Regions from separate parts of the Rhodoglobus sp. genome, predicted to be linked through region 2. Evidence: riboswitches for the same ligand, from Rfam matches in the RefSeq annotation. Region 2 holds a riboswitch; the other holds the start of a gene.
The links. Region 2 has a riboswitch for glycine ahead of ACOH1Z_RS12320 (L-serine ammonia-lyase). Riboswitches for the same ligand answer to the same signal wherever they lie in the genome.
Positions count from the first base shown of each region.

Region 1 (4,700 bases), on a different contig from region 2:
CTGTCGTGCTCGTCGGAATCGGGCCAGACACCGACGTCGAAGCGATGCGCAAGATTGCGCAAGCCACCGGCGGAACGGCCTACCAAGCAAACAACCCCACCGAGCTCAGCAATGTGATGCTCGAGGCGTTGTCCCAACGCGACTGCCGCCCGAACTGCAGTTAGCGAAAACACAGAGCACTGCGTCGCCCTAGCGTCGCAGTGCTCTGTGGCCCGAGTCGACGACGGAGGGACCCGTCAGAGCCTCAGGTCGATCACGCGCCAGCCGTCGGTGCTGTTTCGGCAGAACCGGCGGCTGGAACGCCGGCAGCAACATCCGAAGCCATTCGTGAACGCCGATCCAAATGGATGCCAGCAACCATGCAACGCACCGACCCGCCAGCCAACTCGATCGTCGGAATATCCAAGGGCACAATCTGGCAGCTAGCCTCAATCACTGAACGTTGCGCAGCAGTAAGGCTCGACAACGCGCGCGTCGACAACGCCAAGATGCGCCCACTCGAGCCCTTAAGCTCTAGTGCGTTTCCGGCAAAGTTAGCGATCTGGTCTGCAGTCAGATCGATGAGGGTGCGTCCCGGTGCCGTCAAGCGCTCCGCGATCTCCATCCGACGATCACCAGAAGCAATCAAATCGAGACCGATCATCGCGAAATCCGTGGCAATACACATCATCACATTGGTGTGATAAATCGGTACCCCGTGGCTATCACGGGCCTCAAACATCATCGGTTCATAACCGAATGAGGCGCAAAAGCGTTCCAGCGCGAGCGGATTCGCGCGGTGCGACTCCGCCGCATACGCAACCCGGTTGGTGTGGTCGATGACCATCGCGCCGGTGCCCTCAAGGTAAATTCCGTCGTGCTCTAGACCGGAATAGTCGACAACATCTTGCACGCGAAAGTCGTGCTTGAGCATTTCGACGACATCGGTGCGACGCTCAGTGCGACGATTCGGTGCATACATGGGGTAGACCGCAACACGGCCGCCACTGTGCGTCGAAAACCAGTTATTGGGGAACACGCTATCGGGGCGCGTGCTCTCCGTGTCTTCGAACACGTGGATGTTGACACCAGCGTCGCGCAACGTCTCCGCCACCATCGTCGACTCGGCATACGCGGCGCGAGCAATCTCATCCGGAGTGCGGGTGGGATCGGTCGACTGGAATGCGTTGTCGCTCGCGGTCTGACTATTCGGTGTAAACAGATGCGGGCGAATGAGAACGGCGGCGGACGGCGCTTGAACGCTCACTGAGGCCCTACGCGGTCAGCGCTGGTGCGCGCGAGACGAGTGAGAACAGGTCCTTCGGATCGGCGGGATTGGCGATGAGATCTAGATCTGTCGCGTAATCGGTGCCGCGAACAGCATCGAAAACGTAGCGCAACGCTGAGAAGTCTTCGATCGCGAAACCAACAGAGTCGAAGAGGGTCACTTCGCTTGGCGAGGTGCGACCGGCAGCGCGGCCAGCCAAGACTTCCCACAGTTCGGTGATCGGCGAGTCTGCTTCGAGCTGCTGAATCTCACCCTCGATGCGGGTCTGCTCGGGGAATTCAACAAACACCGTTGCATCGCGCACGATTGACGCTTCGAGCTCCGTCTTACCTGGGCAGTCGCCGCCGATTGCATTGAGGTGCATGCCCGGCTCGATCATGTCGGAGGTGAGAATTGTGGCATTCGCTTTGTCTGCCGTGCAGGTGGTGACGATGTCGGCGCCAGAAACGGCATCCGCTGCAGAGGTCGCGCGCACAATTTGGAAGCCGAGTGGTTCAAGGTTGCGGATGAACTTGTCGAGGGCAGCGGGATCGGTGTCCCAAATGCGCAACTCGGTTATACCAAAGGCTGCGCGGAATCCGAGTGCCTGGAATTCTGACTGGGTACCGGTGCCGATGAGGGTGAGCACTTGTGCGTCAGGGCGAGCAAGGGCGCGAGCGGCGAGTACTGATGTTGCCGCGGTACGCAACGCTGTGAGCAGCGTCATCTCTGAGAAGAATGTGGGATAACCGTTGTCAACTCGCGCGAGCATGCCGAGAGCGGTGACGGTCTGGAAGCCGTTTCCTGGGTTTGAGGGGTGGCCGTTAACGTACTTAAAGGCGTACGTTTCGCCGTCGCTTGTTGGCATGAGCTCGATAACGCCCTCTGCCGAATGAGCGGCAACGCGAGCGGACTTGTCGAACTGAGGCCACTTGGCATAATCCTGCTCAAGGTAGCTGACGATGCCCATAATGATTGGCTCGATTCCGGTGTCGGCAATCCAGCGCCCCATGTTGTTGACGTCTACATAGTGGACCATGTCACTCCCTTCGTTTCGGTGTTACTGGTTCCCACGTTACGAATATGCACTATGCACACACAACAACCATTAGACGCGATTAGTTCACAACAACTGAGCAAAATTGAGAGCGCTATTGTACAATTTGCTCATGCCTCAATTGGATGATCTCGACCGACGTCTTCTCGCCGCCCTCAGGGCCGACGCGAGAGAGTCAATCGCGAGCCTGTCACGCCGACTTGGCGTCACGAGGGCAACCGTCACTAGTCGTATTGACCGCCTCGTTAGTGGCGGAACGGTACTCGGATTCTCGGTTCGCATTCGCGAAGACCGGGACCCGTCGACTATTCGAGCAATATCGTTCATCGAGGTCGAGGGGCGGTCGACGGATGCCGTGATTCGCAAGCTGCGCGGAGTTCCTGAGATTCACGAACTCCACACCACAAATGGCGCCTGGGATCTCGTCGCTGACATCCGCACCGACAGCCTGAGTAACTTCGACAGAGTGCTGGCGAGCATGCGCAATGTTGACGGCGTCGTCAATAGTGAGACGAGTTTGCTGCTCAGCTCAGCGCTCCTCTAACCCTTTTTGGCAGTGGCATAGGCGCGAGCATCCGCCCAGCATTGCTATGCTGAGCTAACAACTGAACATCGGGCCGCAACACGATGCGGGAGAGCCGGGCACACGGCGTGGGTCATCTTTCTGACTAGACGCCAGCACGGCACCGAAGGAGCAAGCCTCCCCGCCAATCTCTCAGGTTCATGTACCGCATCGCACTGGCCACTCTGGAAAGAGAACCTCGCATCACCATGAGGTTCCGCCGACGGTGAAAGCGCACTAGTTTGAAGGTGCGTGAAGCTCTCAGGCTCATCACAGAGGGGGAGTTCTATTCACTAGCCACGCGCCGGGAGAACTCCGTGACCGATGTATCAAATTCTGCAGCATCACCAGCTGAATCTTCACCTGCTGTCGTGAGGTATTCGCCGCTGCACAGCATTCATGAGCAGTTGGGTGCCACGTTCACCGACTTCGCCGGGTGGATGATGCCGGTTCGATACAGCTCAGACCTTGCCGAACACCATGCGGTGCGCACGGCAGCCGGCATTTTTGACATCTCTCACATGGCCGAAATTCATGTGCGTGGTGCCGATGCTGGTGCTTTTCTCGACTTCGCGCTCGCTGGCAAGCTTTCCGGCATCGCCTTGGCTCAGGCAAAGTACAGTCTGCTGCTTAACGAGGCCGGCGGAATCATTGATGACCTCGTCACTTATCGTCTCGGTGATGATCACTTCTTGGTTGTCGCAAACGCGGGGAACCGTTTTGCCGCAGCGGTGGCACTTTCCGAGCGCGCTGCGGGCTTTGATGTTGCTGTCACCGATGAGAGTGACGATTACGCGCTCATCGCCGTGCAGGGCCCGGTTTCGCGGGCGATTCTCGAAGCGACTGCCGCTCTCACCGACTTCGCTACGCCGCTTGACGAACTCAAGTACTACCGCGAGACGGCCGCAACGTTCGCCGGCACCGACCTCATCATTGGTCGCACCGGTTACACCGGCGAAGACGGTTTCGAACTCTACATTCAGGTGGATGCCGCAGCCGACCTCTGGGCAGCGCTCACGGTCGCCGGCGAACCTCTCGGTCTCGTGCCCGCCGGCCTTGCGTGCCGAGACACTCTGCGCCTCGAAGCGGGCATGCCGCTGTACGGTCACGAGTTGAACCTCAGCACCTTCCCGGTCCAGGCCGGTCTTGGTCGTGTTGTTGCGCTCAGCAAGGATGGCGATTTTGTTGGCCGCACTGCAATCGAAGCAGGACCGGATGCCGGTGCTCGCGTTCTCGTCGGACTCACCGCCGAGGGCCGTCGTGCCGGTCGCGCAGACTATCTCATCTTCCACGGCGACACCGAGGTCGGAATCATTACCTCCGGTGCACTTTCGCCGACTCTGGGTCACCCGATCGCTATGGCCTACGTCGATCCCGACGTGAGCGAGATCGGCACCGAGCTTCACATTGATGTGCGGGGCAGTCGCATTGCTGCATCCGTTGTTTCCCTACCCTTCTATAAGAGAGAGGCCTGATCATGGCTGAGAAGAGCGAATTGCAGTACACCGCCGAGCACGAATGGGTGCTCGTTGATGGAAACGTTGCGACCATCGGCATCACCGATTTTGCCGCGGGCAAGCTCGGTGACATCGTCTTCGTCGACCTCCCCAAGGTGGGCGCCACCGTCGCTGAAGGCAAAATTGTCGGCGAAATTGAGTCAACGAAGTCGGTAGGTGAACTCTTCGCTCCCGTTACGGGAACCGTCGTTGAAGCCAACGACGCCGTCTCCGACAGCCCAGAACTCGTTAACAGCGACCCTTTCGGCGAAGGCTGGCTGGTCAAGATCGAATTCACCGAACTTCCGTCGATGCTCAGCCTCGACGAATACACCGCAC
Region 1 covers NZ_JBMDVL010000003.1:165,588-170,287, reverse strand. The annotation lists gene ACOH1Z_RS11655 (VWA domain-containing protein) at 1-164, shown strand, start outside; gene ctlX (citrulline utilization hydrolase CtlX) at 254-1,246, opposite strand; gene ocd (ornithine cyclodeaminase) at 1,254-2,285, opposite strand; gene ACOH1Z_RS11640 (Lrp/AsnC family transcriptional regulator) at 2,416-2,847, shown strand; glycine riboswitch at 2,924-3,044, shown strand; glycine riboswitch at 3,046-3,148, shown strand; gene gcvT (glycine cleavage system aminomethyltransferase GcvT) at 3,183-4,340, shown strand; gene gcvH (glycine cleavage system protein GcvH) at 4,343-4,700, shown strand, end outside.
Region 1: linked by a shared signal. The riboswitch ahead of gcvT (glycine cleavage system aminomethyltransferase GcvT) and the one ahead of ACOH1Z_RS12320 (L-serine ammonia-lyase) in region 2 are both predicted to bind glycine.

Region 2 (4,700 bases):
CTACGGGGTCGCAGTTCTGCGCTTTGACTTCACAGGGCTTGGCGGATCTGACGGTGACTTTGCCAACACAAACTTCACGTCGAACATTGAAGATGTCGTTGCCGCGACTGAGTTTTTGCGAGACAACTACCGCGCGCCATCGTTGTTGATCGGGCACTCGCTCGGCGGCGCTGCCGTTCTCGCTGCCGCCCATCGCATTCCTTCAACTCGCGCGGTGGTGACGATCGGCGCCCCAAGCGACCCTTCGCACATCACAAACCTGTTCGGTGCTGCGAACGCTGAAATCGAGAGTCGCGGCGAAGCCCAGGTTCAGCTTGGCGGGCGTGAGTTTCGCATTCGCAAGCAATTGCTCGACGACATTGCCGCTCAGCCGCAGTCCGCGAGGTTGCGAGATTTGGATGCAGCACTCCTCGTCGTTCACTCCCCCATCGATCAGACGGTGGGCATCGACAACGCACGCGAGATTTTCGAAACTGCTCGGCACCCCAAATCCTTTGTTGCACTCGACGGAGCGGATCACCTGCTCAGCAACCGCGACGATGCGACCTTCGCTGCAAGCATCATCGCGGCCTGGGCTGCTCGCTATGCCTTCGACGGTGCTGAGACCCCGACTTCAGCCGAAGGCCCGATGACCGTCATCGAGCCGAGCGCCGCTGTCACTACCGACGGTCGTTCAGTTATTGTCCGCGAAAGCGGTCCAGCTCGATATGAACAGCGAGTACTCGCATCGGGGCATGAGTTCATCTCTGACGAGCCTGCACCGCTCAGCGAAAACCACGGACCGAGTCCCTACGATTTGATTCTTGCCGGTCTCGGAAGCTGCACGTCGATCACCATCCGCATGTACGCCGATCGCAAGAAGATGCCCTTGACGGGGGTGAGCGTGCGCTTGACTCGCGAGCGACTGGATGCCGCGACCTGCGAGCATTGCACGGCCACCGAGGGAACCGTCGAGCACATTACGCGCGAGCTCACTCTTGACGGCGATCTCAGCGACGAGCAACGTCAGGCGCTTCTCGTGATTGCCGATAAGTGTCCGGTGCATCGCACCTTGGAGGGCGAGATTTCAATCACAACCAGCGTTACCGCGGCGACAGGGTAGCGACCACCTATCGACATCGCCTAGAACTCTCAGCAGTCTCGCTATAGAGTTATTAGGCAACCCTTATTTTAAGATGAAATGAGCCGGCCCTCGCGCCAACCGCCTATGACCATTGAACGCGATTCCGCCAAGCACCCCCTAATCATCCGCCGGGTCACTGTTAGCGCGGTGAGCCACCCCACGCCGACCATCGCTCGCATCACCCTGAGCGGTGACGAACTCGACGGGTTCGTGGCCAGCGGACCTGCCGACCACGTCAAAATCTTCTTTCCTGACCCCTCGACTGGAGAGCTTTCCGCTCCCGTCATGACCGAGTCTGGCATCAGCAAGCCCCAGGGCGGTGTCGTGATTTCCCGCGATTACACGCCTCTCGGTTTCCGCAGCTCAGAGGGTCAGCACGAGCTTGATATTGATTTTGTTGTTCACGGCGATGAAGGTCCCGCTTCCGCTTGGGCCGGCCACGCCCGCATCGGGGATCCTCTCGTGATCGCTGGACCCCGTGGGTCAAAGTTGCTCCCCCGTGGCGCAACGCACGTAATCCTTATCGCTGACGAAACCGCTCTGCCAACCAGCTCGCGGTGGATCGATATGCTTCCCACTTCGGTGCACGTCACTGCGTTGTTTGATGTTGCCGATGAGACCGTCGAGAGCTATTTCAGCCCCGAACAGAAAGCACGCATGTCTGCTGAGTGGTTCTACCGCCGCGACGGGCTCGGCCAACTCGACGCTGCGCTCCGGGCACTCGGAGAGATTGGCGAATCGACCTACATTTTCCTCGCTGGCGAAGCCACAACGCTTGTCCCTTTGCGCCGCTACCTACGCCGAGAACTGGGTCTGCCCAAACAGCAGGTTTCAGCAGATGGCTACTGGCGTCGAGGAGTCACGAATGCTGACCACCATGAACCGCTCGATCCCACCGATCCGGAAGACTAAAAGAGGCACGCACTCGCGCTGCGCATCCTGACTGCTTGCTCAATTGCGCCTCAGCATCCGCCAGATAGCCGGTCGTCGTTCTCGACCGAAGTGTATGCTGATGGCACAAGTGAACAGCCGTCATACCGCTGCGGGAGAGCCCTTCCGATCGTTGGTTGGCGCCGTAGGAGCAAACCCTCTCCGGGAATCTCTCAGGCACCAGTACCGCAGTGGCTAGGCAACTCTGAAAAGTAGTCGGCCCTGTCCGACTCGCCGACGGGGCAACGTAACGCCACAAGCGTGCGGAAACTCTCAGGCCCGATACAGAGCGGAGAGGACTCAACGACGCCCGCACGAAGATGTGTGGTGAAGAAATGGAGTCACCGTGCCAATTCGCAATCTGACGCCCCGAACCGAAGTACCGACACCCTCGCTCGAAGAGGTGCCCCTCAGCAGCTTCGACCTGTTCACGGTCGGCATTGGCCCATCTAGCTCCCACACCGTCGGCCCCATGCGTGCTGCCGCATCATTCGCTGCCGACCTTGCCGAACACGGGATGCTCGACGCTGTCACGTCGCTCCAGGTCCGGCTCTATGGTTCTCTCGCCGCTACCGGTGCTGGTCACGGCACGATGAGCGCTGTGCTCATCGGGTTGGAGGGCAAACTACCCGACCAGGTTCTTCCAGCAGAGATGGAAAAGATTCTCGAACGAATTGAGAGTACGGGCGTCCTGCAGCTTGCGGAGACACACGAAGTTCCGTTCACGGAGGGCGCGATCGCACTCCACCCGCTCACAGTTCTCGACGGACATCCGAACGGTATGCGATTTGCCGCATACGACAAAGATGACATCGCAGTCCTTGAAGCGACCTACTTCTCCATTGGTGGCGGCTTCATCTACCGGGAGGGTGACAACCGCGACGGCAGCTCGTCCACCGGCCCCGCAGCGGTTGCTGATCCCCTACCCTTCCGTACTGCGGCCCAGCTCTTGGCTCACTGCCGGGCTGAGGGCCTGAGCTTCAGCGGCGTGATGCTTCGAAATGAACTCGCGCGCCGCAGTTACGACGAAGTCGCTGCAGGACTCCTTCACATTCGTGACGTCATGGATGAGTGTAAGAACAATAGCCTTGAGCGCACCGGCAACCTTCCCGGCACTCTGAATGTGCGTCGACGGGCACCCGACTGGCACGCTCGTCTCCGCCGCGAAGACCCCGACCGTGACCCCGTTTTCTGGCAAGAGTGGGTCAACTTGGTCGCTCTCGCCGTCAACGAAGAAAACGCTTCTGGTGGTCGCGTCGTCACGGCACCAACAAACGGCGCAGCAGGCATCATCCCCGCGGTGCTGTTTTATGCCACTCACTATGCTCCCGGCATGAGAGACGCTGACCAGGCAACAAAGGATGATGCGACAGTGCGCTTCCTGCTCGCCAGCGCCGCCGTTGGGGTGCTCTATAAGCGCATGGCATCGATCTCGGGTGCTGAAGTTGGATGTCAGGGTGAAGTTGGTTCCGCATCATCAATGGCCGCGGCGGGACTAGCCGAGATCTTGGGCGGAACACCAGAACAGGTAGAAAACGCCGCCGAAATCGCGATGGAACACAATCTTGGTCTGACCTGTGACCCGATCGGTGGTCTTGTACAGATCCCCTGCATCGAGCGAAATGCTATTGCGGCGGCCAAGGCAATCAACGCCGCAAAAATGGCACTGTGGGGCGACGGCACGCATCGGGTTTCACTCGATGAGGTCATTATTACGATGGCTGAAACGGGCAAGGACATGAGTTCTCGCTACAAAGAGACTTCCATGGGCGGTCTCGCTGTCAATGTTGTGGAGTGCTAACGCGCGGCACGCACATAGCGAAGTAGTAGTGCGCCGTCATCGCCACCGAGTGCTTGCGCCAGTGCCATCTCTTGCGGGGCTGCATCGGCAGCGTCCACAATGCGGCGGGCAGAACCGCCTTCGATGCGCGGGCTAATAGTCAGACAGAGTTCGTCGACCACGCCTTGAGCGATCATCGTCGCAAATAGTGTTGGCCCGCCCTCACTATGCAATTGGGGGTAGCCGCGATCGGCAAGGAGATGCTTCAACTCGACAGTATCGACCTCGGTGTCGCCGGCAACGACTACATCGGCGACTTCCTCCAGTGCGGCACGCGCCTGCGGTGACGCGCTCTCCGTTGTGATCACGAATGGACGCACAGCGTAGCCAGCAAGATCCTTGGGCTCAAGCCTCAAGGATGCACTAACGATGGCAAACCGCGGTTGGGCAGCGAGGCCGTTGGCCACTCTCCATTCCGCTGCATCATGGTCTAAGGCCAAATTTCGGTAGCCTTCCTGACGAACGGTTCCCGCACCAACGACAATGACATCGGCAAGCCGTCTCAAGAGTGCGAAGACTCGCGCGTCCGTCGCAGTCCCGAGTGGGCCTGATGTTCCCTCGTGGGTTGCTGCACCATCAATGCTTGAGACAAAGTTGGCCCGTAACCACGGCACCGAACGATCCGCGACCGCATAGCTTGCCAGTAGCTGTTGGTCGCTCAGTTCGCTGCCAGCAGTCAATGCACGAATTTCGGATGCGGCCTCCATCAGGTTCTACCTCTCATTTGCGTCGGACATGTTGTGTTTCAGCTGCGCAGGCTCGCGCAATCCTAAAATGGCTTCAGCGATGCGTATGGCTGCGACGCTC
Region 2 covers NZ_JBMDVL010000004.1:2,051-6,750, reverse strand. The annotation lists gene ACOH1Z_RS12330 (bifunctional alpha/beta hydrolase/OsmC family protein) at 1-1,102, shown strand, start outside; gene ACOH1Z_RS12325 (siderophore-interacting protein) at 1,208-2,035, shown strand; glycine riboswitch at 2,157-2,252, shown strand; gene ACOH1Z_RS12320 (L-serine ammonia-lyase) at 2,400-3,854, shown strand; gene ACOH1Z_RS12315 (pyrimidine reductase family protein) at 3,851-4,600, opposite strand; gene folP (dihydropteroate synthase) at 4,607-4,700, opposite strand, start outside.